Regions from separate parts of the Paraburkholderia sp. RL17-337-BIB-A genome, predicted to be linked through region 1. Evidence: predicted binding sites of a transcription regulator. Region 1 holds the regulator's gene; each other region holds the start of a gene.
What was found. The regulator LexA, encoded in region 1, represses DNA repair genes until DNA is damaged. The targets are predictions, from matches to a motif close to ACTGTATNNNNATACAGT.
Positions count from the first base shown of each region.

Region 1 (4,179 bases):
CGTCAATCGTGTACAGCTTCAGCTTCGGAAACTTGGCCGTCAGCTCAGCCGGTACCTTGTTCGAACGCGGACGGTAGAAGTTCCGCGCGGCGATTTCCTGACCCTGCTCGCTGTACAGGAAGTTCAGATACGCTTCGGCCACCTTGCGCGTGCCGTGCCTGTCGACCACCTTGTCCACCACCGCAACCGGCGGCTCGGCCAGAATACTCACCGACGGCACGACGATTTCAAACTTGTCCGGACCAAATTCCTTCAGCGAGAGGAACGCTTCGTTTTCCCACGCAATCAACACGTCGCCGATACCGCGTTGCACGAAGCTGGTGGTCGCGCCACGCGCGCCCGAATCCAGCACGCCGGCGTTCTTGTAGAGCTTGCCGACGAAGTCCTTGGCCTTCTGGTCGTTGCCGCCCGGCAGATGTTCAGCATAGGCCCATGCGGCCAGGTAGTTCCAGCGCGCGCCGCCCGAGGTCTTCGGATTCGGCGTGACGATCGACACACCCGGCTTGATCAGATCGTCCCAGTCCTTGATGTGCTTCGGGTTGCCCTTGCGCACCAGAAACACAATTGTCGACGTGTACGGCGAGGCGTTATCCGGCAAGCGCTTTTGCCAGCCCTTGTCGACCAGACCCTTGCTAGCCAATGCGTCGATGTCGTAGGCGAGCGCCAGCGTCACCACGTCCGCCTGCAGACCGTCCAGCACCGAGCGGGCTTGCGCGCCCGAGCCGCCGTGCGACTGCTTGAAGGTGATCGTCTCGCCGGTCTTCGCCTTCCATTCCTTGCCGAATGCCTGGTTGACGTCCTGATACAGTTCGCGCGTCGGGTCGTACGACACGTTCAGCAGCGTCGTGTCGGCTGCATGTGCCTGCGCCATGACGCCGAGCGCCGCTGCCGCGCCGAATGCGAGCGCCGCGATGAGTTTTTTGGTCTTGCCTGCCAGCCCCGTGCCTTGATGATTCATTGCCAACTTTCTCCGCGTGGTGGTCCGCTGAAACAGCGTGTGGTGTTGTTTTGCGTCGCGGTCACGTGCACATGAGCGCCAACTCGGAGCCCAGTCTATCGAAGGGCTTTCATCATTAAAAATAATGTTTCCTCATTCTTTAATACGCAAAAGTGGTAATGACGGCTGGATAAGGCGTTGCGGCACGAAAACGGCTGTTTAGACGTCGGAATCCGACGCTCGAACGCCACCCTGCGTCACGAACTTAAAGTAAAGCTTGAATTGCGCGGAATACTGTATAAAAATACAGTCACCTGTTCATCCATACAGTAGCCCCATGACCAAACTCACCGCACGACAGCAGCAGGTTTTCGATCTGGTCCGCCGGGCCATCGAACGCACCGGCTTTCCGCCCACCCGCGCGGAGATCGCCGCAGAGCTGGGTTTCAGCTCGGCCAATTCGGCAGAAGAACATTTGCGGGCGCTGGCTCGCAAGGGTGTGATCGAACTCGCGGCCGGCGCATCGCGCGGCATTCGCCTGCTAACGGGCGCGGAAGATTCGCCGTACCAGTTCACGCTGCCGCACGCCAGCATCATGCAACTGTCGTTGCCGCTGATCGGCCGCGTGGCCGCGGGTAGCCCGATCCTCGCGCAGGAACATATCTCGCAGCACTACGCGTGCGACCCGGCGCTGTTCTCGAGCAAGCCGGACTACCTGCTGAAGGTGCGCGGACTGTCCATGCGCGACGCGGGCATCTTCGACGGTGACTTGCTCGCGGTGCAGAAAAAAACCGAAGCCAAAGACGGCCAGATCATCATCGCGCGCCTTGGCGACGACGTGACGGTCAAGCGGTTGAAGCGTCGGCCGAACGGTATCGAGCTGATTGCCGAGAACCCCGATTACGACAACATCTTCGTTGAAACCGGCAGTGCGGAATTCGCGCTCGAAGGTATCGCCGTCGGGCTGATCCGTCCGGGCGAGTTCTAACCACTCGCTCCTGCGCCGCCCCGAAGCTGGCTCAAAAGCTGCCTGAGGGCTGCCTCAAAGCGGCCCCCAGCCGCCCTTGCCACCCTCGAAACTGCCTCAAAGCTGCCCGAACGCTGCCCCAACGTTGAATCGCCTGGAGAGACTCATGGAACGCCTTGCCCGCCTGCTGCCTTTTCGCCAGTTCGGTCGTTTGCGCCATTTGCGCAAGCTGGTGCCCTGCTCACTGATCGAGCCGTCCTCGGCCAGTGCTCCGTCGCTGTTCGACGCGCCCGCCAGCGGATCGAGCTTGCCGTCCTCGTTGCCTGCATTTGCTCGCGTGTCGTTGAATTCAGGGCTGAATACGGCTGAACCGGCGCGTCGCGCGCCGGTACGGGTCTATCACGGGCCGTCGCGGCTGATCATGGTCGGCACGGTCGACGCCGTATGCCGCATGATCGATCGCTGTATCGCCGACGAGGCCAATGTGCACGGCGCGGTGTTCGAGGCATGAGCAGCACTGGGCGAGCCCTCCGCTCCAATGCCGTTGTGCGGCGCGCGGATATGCAGCTATGCGGCGCGAAGTTTTTTCGGCTGCCGTACCGCCTCCACAGCACATCGTCTGGGATCGTTTTCGCGTGGCCGCGGTCCACGTTAGATCACACCTGACGGAGAATCCCACTCGATGGCAGTTTCAACACGCACCAGACGCAGCGCAACCCGGCCTCTAATCGTCACATTGATTGTGATTGCGGTGATCGCCGCATTGGGGTTCGGTTACGCGTCGCCCTACATGGCGCTGAATAACCTCAAACGCGCGGCGGATGCGCGTGATGCGCAAACCGTCAATGAATACGTCGACTTCCCCGCCTTGCGCGAGAGCCTGAAACAGCAGGTCACCGGCTTGTTATCGCGGCGGCTCGACGCGCATGGCAGCGGCAATCCGTTGGCCGCCATTGGCGCAATGATCGGCGTGGCCTTGATCGGTCCACTGGTCGATGCTTATGCAACACCCGACGGCGTTGCGGCTTTGCTGAACGGCATACCGCCGCGCGGCGATCCGGGCGAGCGGCCGCCGGCGCCGCCTGCCGCTGGAAATTCGCCGGACGCCGCGGTGCCTGCATCGGTGCCTGCAGCCCCCGCCGCGGGCAATGGTGTAAACAGTGCGGCCAATAGCGGCCATAGCGGCGAGAACAGTGCAACGCCACCGCAACCGCCGCAGACAACCGCGGGCTATCGCAGCCTGAACGAGTTCGTCGTCACCTATCAACATGGTGCTGGCGATGCGCGTTATTCAGCGATCTTTCGGCGCGAAGGATTGTTCACGTGGAAGCTCAACGCGGTCAACCTGAACGAGTGATCGTTTGGCGAGCGCTATTGCTTGAGCGAATCACCGTTTGGCCGAACGGTCGCCCCTAGACGAGCGAACGTTCAGCGCCCTGGCACCAGGTGGTCACATCGCCAATTCAGTCCATGTGGCCCGTCGAGTCCAGCGCACGCCCTCCGCCCCGACCTGCGTCAGGCAGCCGCCGCTTGCTGCTGTTCCTGCGCGGAAGAACACGCCACCAGAATGCTGCACGAGACCCGGTCAAGCAGCGGCGTATTGCCTGCGCCCATCCACCATCGTGACAGACCGGTGCGGCAACGGTGGCCGACCACCACGAGATCGACATGCAATTCGTTGGCAAGGTTGGCGATCTCGTCGATTGGATGGCCGAACGCAAAATGCCCTTGCGCGGTCACGCCGCGTTCGGTGAGCCAGTCCACCCCTTCCTGCAAAATGTCGCGGGCTGTTTTTTCGAAGCTTCCGCACGCCACGTCGGTCAGCAGGCCCGCGCTTTGCGCAATGCTCGAGCGCATGTCGACCACCGACAACAAGTGCGTTTCCGCCTTCAGATCCAACGCCAGGTCAGCGCCGCAACGTAACGCTTTGCGGCCTTCGCGCGAGCCGTCGTAGCACAACAGGATTTTCTGGTAGCTCGCCATGATTTCTCTCCCATCCCGCGAGGGGCGCGGTCTGAATCAATCATGGTGCGCCGCAATTCAGGTTGCAAGGGATGGAAAACGCTAACTGCGCCCGAAACAGGTGCGCGCTACGTCGTGGGCCAGTCTGGGCCGGGTTTGAATCATCGATGGACCTATTGTCGCAGCGCAAGAAACGCCAGTCCGCGCAGCCGGCGGCGGTCAACACTGCGCTGCCGATGCCATAGAATGGGCGGCCTCAGGGCCCCAGGGGTCCTGGCGGCGTTAGCGGCCATTTGCGTGTTTTCCGGAGCCT
Region 1 covers NZ_JARESY010000001.1:2,619,728-2,623,906, forward strand. The annotation lists gene P0D84_RS11770 (sulfate ABC transporter substrate-binding protein) at 1-958, opposite strand, end outside; gene lexA (transcriptional repressor LexA) at 1,275-1,925, shown strand; gene P0D84_RS11780 (hypothetical protein) at 2,071-2,415, shown strand; gene P0D84_RS11785 (DUF2939 domain-containing protein) at 2,587-3,261, shown strand; gene P0D84_RS11790 (universal stress protein) at 3,420-3,887, opposite strand.

Region 2 (4,179 bases), on a different contig from region 1:
CGGCGCGTTGTGATACATCTGTCCGAGGCCCGAGTCAGCCACCGGAAGGACGATGCTGTCACGCTGTCGCGGCGGGTCCTGACGTTCGCTGAACGCGATGCTCGAGCCAGAGACCGGCAGATGTTCGACGCTTTGGTGAAGACGCTTCTTTCTGGCCACGCGGTTGACGTCAGGCGCCCTCCGATGCAGCAGTCTGGCTCCTGCCGTGCGGGCCAAGCTTTTGAGAGGTCCACGGCGACTTACAGACGGTTACCCGAGAGGCCCTGCCGTTTCACCTTGTGGTCTTTGGTTCGCCTAGGATGAAAGTGGATTATCGGGCCGTTAGCAGGCAGGATGCCTGACGAATGCCATGCCGACGCCTCCCAGAAACTCACAGCCAGCAAAGATGAAAACCATTCTTGTCGTGGATGACGAACTCACCATTGTGACTGCGTGGAAACGCATCCTTCAATTTGAAGGCTATCGAGTCGTGACCGCTAGCAATGGTCGTGAGGGGCTTATTGCCGCTAACGAAGAGAAGCCCGACCTCATCATCACAGACCGGTCGATGCCGATAATGGATGGCGTTGAGTTCTGCCACCATCTGAAGCGAGAACGAGAGTTTGCGCGAATTCCTGTGATTCTTACAAGCGCTGACCATGCGGGGCCCGGCGACACAGCAGTATGGGATGGGTTTTGCCTTAAGCCCGTGTCCATCGAGGTGCTGCTAGCATCGGCACGACGCCTTTTGAACGCGTGATGATGCTCAGGCCGGAAATTCGGTGATTGCTGCGTGTATCGCTCATATGGCACCTACAAGGTCCGCTGATGCAGCAGTGTGAGTGCAAGCTTGCTGACCAGGCCGTGGCCTCAGCCGTGCGCGTCGACCCAGGCGCGGGCCCAATCCAAGCCAGCATGTTGCGCGTCCTCTTCACTGTCGAAATGACCGAGGACACCCGATGCTTCGATTAGCTTACCGCTCTTAGTAATGGTCCCGCTTCCCGCATAACGCTCCGGCTGGAGAATGTCTTCCTGCTGAAGGATGGCGTGGCCCCACACGTTGTAGCCACGATAGCTTTCCGACTCCATCAGCGCCCAACCTTTACCGATGCTCCGCGCGAGCTCACGCGAAGCACATTTCCCTCGGGAGTTATCTGGCGAGGAATGTCCGACATGTCAGGCTCGTTCGCTGGAACGACTTCTTGCATGTGGTGTTGCTTCGCCATGAGCCTGGTTGCAGATGTCGGTGCGCGGCGTGCGTGCACTTTCACTGCATGGGGCGCGACATGCCGACGAGTTACCAGCGTGTGTGCGGCACTGACGCGGTGTGGTGCGGTCGTGCGCGCCTCTGGTGGATTCCACATCTCCGAATATCCGCCAGTTGCGAACGCTGTCGGCGCCATCGTCGCTGCCAGTAACGCCAATCCAATCCTTTTCACGGTTTCTCCTTGCTGGCCGTTCGTTGCAGCCACTCTTTGCAACCAATTGCTTGGCCGACGCACCGGCCGTCACACCCGGGACAATAATGCCGGTCTCGTATGTCGGCGTTGACGCGCCAGACATTGTCGTTCGCCGGACTTGCTGTGCCAACAGTGCATCCATTCTCGCGCGCATAAAACGTCGGCTCACCAACTTTGCCGCGCCGGACCGCATTATCGACGCACTCGTCCCCGAAAGCATTACGCATCGCTGACATGAATGTTGCCACCTCCGGCATCGGATGGCTGACCTTGCGAACGCGTGCATCCACGATTCAGCTCCCGATGAAAAGTGTCAGTTCACTATCTCAGAATTGCGTGTACGATACTGTATAAATATACAGGTTTTTTCGATGCCGCATGTCTACTGCTAGCGCTACTGCCGAAGAGATACATCCGTCCCTGTGGCGTGCGTCTCAGCTCGCGCGCGGCCGTGGGCGGGTCGTTGAGACCGGCTATCCCGCGTTGTCTGCTGAACTTCCCGGTGGGGGCTGGCCGGTTGGAGCTCTCATCGACCTGATGGTCCAGCAAGCTGGGGTGGGCGAATTGCGGTTGCTGCGCCCGGCACTCAGCGGCTCGGGCAATCGACCCGTTGCATTCGTGCAGCCGCCGCATACCCCAGACGGACTCGGACTTAGCTACATCGGACTTCCCATTGAACAGGTGCTGCGGGTGAAAGCGCAAAAGACCGCAGATGCGCTCTGGTCAGCGGAGCAGATTCTGCGGGCAGGCAGTTGCAGCGCGCTCATCTTTTGGACGCAATACGCGCAGGCCTCATCGCTTCGACGCCTCCATTTGGCTGCGCAATCATCCGAGACGCTTTTCGTGATGGTCAGGCCTTTGGCCGCCGCTCAGGATTCTTCGCCCGCGCTTTTGCGGCTCGCTTTAAGACCATCAGCCGACGGTCTGACCGTTCACATTGTGAAACGACGAGGGCCCGCCCGCGCAGAGCCTCTGTCGATTCCTCTTCAACCCACTCCTGTACTGCTTTCCCGACATGCGCGTCTTTCTCGCCGTCCACTTGCCGAAGTTGCCACTCGAGGTGTTCCGACCGAAGTGGTCATCTGAGCCCGTGCACGGAAGTGCTGTCCTGGAGAAAGACAAAGTGGTCATTACCGACAACGCGGCTCGCGCAGCCGGCGTGCGCCTCGGGATGAAGCGCGGTGGAGTACTGACACTGTCTCCGGAAACGGAGATGCACGAGCGCGATGCGGCCAGGGAGGCCGCGGCACGGCGGGAGGTGGGCATCGCCCTGATGCGGTTTTCACCTGAGGTCGCCTTGCTTGACGAAGCGACTGTCGTGGTTGAAGTCGGCGCGAGTCTGCGACTCTTTGGTGGGCTGCTTGCATTGTGCCGGGAAGCGAAGTCAGTCTTGGGGACACTCGGGCTGACCGCGCGTATCAGCGCTGCGCCCACCGGCCAGGGCGGATGGCTACTCGCAAAGTTTGGGAACCGACGCGTGCTCAAACTGGCATCGCTCGAGAAACGGCTGGCCGCTTTGCCGATGATGGCGGTTCCCGAGGTTCGCCCGTTTGGAGATTGGTTCTCGGGGCTCGGCTGTGAGACTATTGCTGACATCAGGCGTTTGCCACGCGCCGGCCTGCAGCGTCGATGTGGTGAACATCTGCTCGACTCGCTCGACCGTGCATTCGGCACCGCGCCCGAACTGTTTGACTGGCTCGAGCTGCCGCCCACTTTCTCCGCACGTATCGAAATGCCGGACCGGCTTGAGCATGCGGACGGCGCAGTGTTCGGTGCGCATCGACTCATCGTGCAACTGTGCGGCTGGCTTTGCGCCAAGCAATTAGCGGTCACGGCCATCAAGCTGCTGCTTGAACATGAGCGTGGGCGCGACGCTATCGAGCCGACAACCATCGACATTGCGCTGGGCGAGCCGACCTGGAAGGAGGAGCACCTCGTCAGGCTACTCAAGGAGCGGTTGCACCGGATTGAGCTGGCTGCACCCGTTATCGCGCTGCGACTCGATGCGTCAAAAGTGGAGTCTGCCGTGCCAGCTTCCGACACGCTCTTCCCGGAGCCCGGCGGCTCAAAGGAAGACCATGAACGCCTTCTCGAGTTACTCGTTGCGCGACTCGGAGAAGAGAATGTCCTTCGGCCAGCGCCGACTGCAGACCATCGCCCTGAAATTGCAAACCGCTGGGTGCCGGTAACGCATAAGTCGAAGCAGGAAGCGCTTCCGTTGGGTCTTCCACGACCAACCTGGATGCTGGACAGCCCGGTACGGCTGTTGATGCGTCAGCATCGTCCCTTCTATGGTTCTCCACTGCGGATGGTGTCACCTGGCGAACGCATCGAAGCCGGCTGGTTTGATGGTGAGCTGGTGACGCGCGACTATTTCGTTGCGCAGGCGGACGACCAGAGTTGCTACTGGATATACCGCGAGCGCGTTAGCAGCCGCGATGCGGAAGAAGAGCAGCGGTGGTTCCTCCACGGCCTGTTCGGCTGATGCATCATGGACGCGACCTTCAATGTCCTGCCGGCGTACGCCGAGCTTTTCTGCCTCTCGAATTTTAGCTTCCTGCATGGCGCTTCTCATGCGGAAGAGCTCTCCGAGCGCGCGACACAGCTTGGCTATTCGGCATTGGCCGTCACCGACGAATGTTCGCTAGCTGGAGTCGTGCGTGCGCACGTCGCCGCGAAGGAAGCGAAGCTTCCATTCATCGTCGGTTCCTGGTTCCGTCTGGTCAACGCCGATGGCTCG
Region 2 covers NZ_JARESY010000003.1:989,234-993,412, forward strand. The annotation lists gene P0D84_RS42720 (response regulator) at 386-739, shown strand; gene P0D84_RS42725 (hypothetical protein) at 850-1,068, opposite strand; gene imuA (translesion DNA synthesis-associated protein ImuA) at 1,818-2,525, shown strand; gene P0D84_RS42735 (Y-family DNA polymerase) at 2,455-3,924, shown strand; gene P0D84_RS42740 (error-prone DNA polymerase) at 3,931-4,179, shown strand, end outside.
Region 2: a site for LexA is predicted at 1,785-1,802, ahead of imuA (translesion DNA synthesis-associated protein ImuA). Genes of this name have one in related genera too.

Region 3 (4,179 bases), on a different contig from region 1:
ACCGTGACGCTCGGCAGTCTGTCGAAGTCGCATGCCATGGCGGGGTGGCGGGTGGGCTGGGCGATCGGACCTGCCACGCTGATCGAGCATATGGGGCGGCTCGCGCTGGCCATGCACTATGGTTTGCCGGGCTTTATCCAGCAGGCAGCGTTGACAGCCTTGCAGAACAAGGCGCAGGTCGTCGCCGAGATGCGCGAAATATACCGGCGCCGCCGCGACGTGGTGTTCGAGCGCTTGCATCGTGTACCGGGCTTGCGTTGCCTGCTGCCCGAAGCGGGCATGTTCATGATGGTCGACGTCAGCGGCACGGGCCTCGACACGGTCGATTTCACCTGGCAACTGTTTCGCGCCCAAGGCGTGTCGCTGCTCGACGCCAGCGCCTTCGGCGAGACCGCGAATGGTTTCGTGCGGCTGGGGTTCGTGGTCGAGGAAGCCAGCCTGATCGACGCTTGCGAACGGATTGCCGCGTTCGTCGGCGGATTGCGGGCGTGAACGAGGGTGTAGGCGGGCGAAAGCCAGGCGAAAGCAAGGCGCCTGAATCGCGGCCAGTTTTCGATTGACGGCTTCGATGCTTGCGTCAAGAATCGTTCGCCGAGTTCGTCTTAGTATGGGCAACCGCCATATCGACGCAACAGCGCGACGCAACACCGCGACGCAACATCGACGCATATCGACTCGCAGCCGGAAACGACATGGCCCTTCGCTTCTATCTTTCGTTGCGTCAATCACTGGCAGCAGGATCCATAGCGGCCGCGCTGGTGGCGATGGCTCTCGTCTTCGCCGTTCTCGCCGCGTTCAGTCAGATGTGCGCGGCAGCCGAAGTGGACGATTCATCCGCCGCAACTGGCCGCACGGAAACAGCCGCGTCGCCGGCCAGCCCGGTAAGTGTGCCCGCCATGCCCGACATGCCCGCAGTGGCCGACATGCCCGCCATGCCCGGCGTGTCCGACCCTCAGGCAGAGACTTCCGGCCAAGCCGTCGATACAAACCGTCAACCAGTCAAGCAGCCCCGTGCGAATCCATCGCGTACCGGCCGTGCGTCACAGGTTTCCGCGGCCGGCCAGAACGATGCGCAAGACAACCCACAGCACAACACCAAACCCGAGGCGGCGGCGATCCCCGTGCCGCCGGAAAGCGCCGCGGTGACCCAGCATTCGATCCGGCTCGACGGCCGCAAGATCGATTACACGGCGACTGCCGGCAACCTGCTGCTGCATGATAGAACCGGCCAGGCCAATGCGAGCGTTTTCTATGTCGCCTACACGGTCGCCACCAAGGCGCCCGCGACGCGCCCCGTCACGTTCCTCTTTAACGGCGGACCGGGGGCTGGCAGTGTGTTCCTGATGATCGGCTCGTTCGGGCCGAAGCGGGCGCGCACGGCGAGTCCCGCGATCACGCCGCCCGCGCCTTATGTGCTGGACGACAACCCCGACAGCCTGCTCGGTTCCACCGATCTGGTCTTTATCGATGCCGTCGGCACGGGCCTGTCGAAGGTCGTCGGGCATGGCACCGGCAAAGACTTCTGGGGCGTCGACAAGGATCTCGACGCGTTTTCGCAATTCATCGATCGCTATCTGACGGTGAACCAGCGCTGGAATTCGCCGAAGTATCTGCTCGGTGAATCGTACGGCACCGCGCGCGCCGCGATGCTCGCGTATCAGCTGGGGCAAAACAATATCGCGCTTAACGGCGTGATCCTGATGTCGTCCGTACTCGATTCCGCGGCGTTTTCATCGGGCTCCGATTTCAAAAGCGAAAGCTACTTGCCGAGCTTCGCGGCCATTGCCTGGTACCACGACAAGATCGTGCCGAAGCCCACCAGTCTGCCGGCCTTTCTCGACGAAGCCCGCGCGTTCGCACGAGGGCCCTATGCGCAAGCGCTCGCGCTGGGCGACGCATTACCTGACGCGCAGCGCGACGAGATCGCCGCGCGCATTGCGCGGTTCACCGGGCTCGACGTCGATTACGTGAAGCGAAGCCGGCTGCGTCTCTATCCATCGCGCTTTCGCAGTCAATTGCTGCGCGACCAGTCGCGCAGCATCGGCCGATACGATGCACGTTTTGAAGGGATCGACTATGACGGCGTGTCAGAGCGTCCGGATTTCGATGCGTCGGTGAGCAGCGTGTCGAGCGCTTTCGACGCCGCGCTCCATCAGCACTTCGCGCAAGACCTGCACTTCATCCCCACTGACCGCTATCGCGTCTTCAACGACGCAGCGTTGACGCAGTGGGACTGGAAGCATCGCGAGTGGTCGGGTGAACATCAGAGCGTGCCCTATGCGGCAGGCGACCTCGCCGAAGCGATGCGGCAGAATCCGCAACTGCGCGTGATGTCGTTGAACGGCTATTTCGACCTCGCCACGCCGTTCTATGCAACCGAGTACGCGCTCGCGCATCTGGGGCTTGACGCGCCGCTGCGCGCCAACGTGCGAATCGCGTACTACCCGACCGGTCACATGATCTATCTCGACGATGCCGCGTTGCATGCGCTCAGGCGGGATCTGGCGAGCTTTTATGCGGCGGGTGGGGGCTTATGAAGCCGACAGCGGGCGCCACGATTACATTCACATGCGAGATTGCTGGCGAACCGGTCGATGTAGCCACGGATTTTGATATCATCACTGTATAAACATACAGGTTTCGTGAAAGCTCCGTGGCGACAGACGCTTCGTCAGACATCCGCTCTGATGCCCCTTATTACCTGCTGAACTTCGAGCGTGCGCTGGCGTGGCTCGCCGAGCGTTACGACGATCTGCTGGACGCGCACGAACATGGCTTCCTGCGCGATTTCGCCGCTTTGCCGCAGCATTCGCGCGCGTTGCTGGTTCGCATGCTGATGCGCAAAGGCACGCTATTCCGCGCCAGCCGTCTTTCTTACGACGAGATCGGTTGCCCCTTGCAGGTGGCTGCGCCGCTGACTGCGCTCGGCTGGGTCGACGCCGAACCGGCTCTGACGCTCGACGAGCTGTTCGCACTCACCACGCGTCCCGAGCTGCTGCTGATCTTTGCGGACACCATCGCGTTGATCCCCGGTGCGAAGGGCTTGCGCAAGCCCGATCTGCTGGAAGCACTGCGACCGTTTTACGAAGACGAAAGCGAAGGTGAAAGCGAAAGCGAAGGCAAAAGCGTAGACAAAAGCGAAGACAAAAGCGTAGACGAAGGCAAAGAACGAGGCGCCGCCGCGTTTCCCCTGTCCACATGGCACAGCCAAACCACCGATCGCGTCTTCCACGTCGCGATCGCACCGCTTTGCGAGCGTCTGCGTCTGATGTTCTTCGGCAATCTGCAGCAAGACTGGTCGGAGTTCGTGCTTGCCGATCTCGGCGTGTTCCAGTACGAAAAGGTGGCTTTTGCTGCATCGTCGCGCGCATTCCAGCAACGGGCGGACGTCGACGTGTACCTTGCGTTGCATGCGTGCCGCGAAGCGCTCGAATGGCTGCCCACAGGCGAGCCGGAAGCCGAGGCGATCGACGAGCTCATCGCCGTGATCGCCGCGATCGAAATTTCGAACCCCTGGCTCGAAACGCGTCGCGCGAAACTGCTGTTTCGTATTGGCCAGCATTGCGAGCGTCGACAGAACTGGCCCGCCGCACTTGCCGTCTATGAGCGTTGTGCGTGGCCCGGCGCGCGCCATCGGCGTTTGCGGGTGCTGGAGCGCAGCGAGCGCTTCGACGAAGCCTTCGCCCTCGCTTCGCAAGCCGCCGCCACGCCGGAAAGCGAAGAGGAAGCGCAGCGCGTCGCCCGCATGCTGCCTCGTTTGCAGCGCAAGCGTGGAGTGCGGGTGGCGCGTGTGCCTGCCGCCCGGCCGGTCGAGCGCAGCACGCTGGTGCTGCCGAGGCCCCAGACGCCGCAATCGGTCGAATACGTCGCACGCGATCATTTGACGTGCGACTCGGCGCCGGTTCATTACGTCGAAAACGCGTTGATCAATTCGCTGTTCGGTTTGCTGTGCTGGGAGCCGGTGTTCGCGGCGCTGCCCGGCGCGTTTTTCCATCCGTTCCAGCGCGGGCCGGCCGATCTGCATGCAGCGGATTTTCATGCGCGTCGCGCCGGACAATTCGCGGCGTGTCTCGCGCAAATCGACAGCGGTGCCTATCGCGAGCCGATTCTGCGGCATCTGCAAAGCAAGGCGGGTCTGCAATCGCCGTTTGTATTCTGGGGCTTGCTGACGCCGGAACT
Region 3 covers NZ_JARESY010000002.1:1,668,746-1,672,924, forward strand. The annotation lists gene P0D84_RS28380 (pyridoxal phosphate-dependent aminotransferase) at 1-492, shown strand, start outside; gene P0D84_RS28385 (S10 family serine carboxypeptidase-like protein) at 693-2,537, shown strand; gene P0D84_RS28390 (VRR-NUC domain-containing protein) at 2,654-4,179, shown strand, end outside.
Region 3: a site for LexA is predicted at 2,621-2,638, ahead of P0D84_RS28390 (VRR-NUC domain-containing protein). Genes of this name have one in related genera too.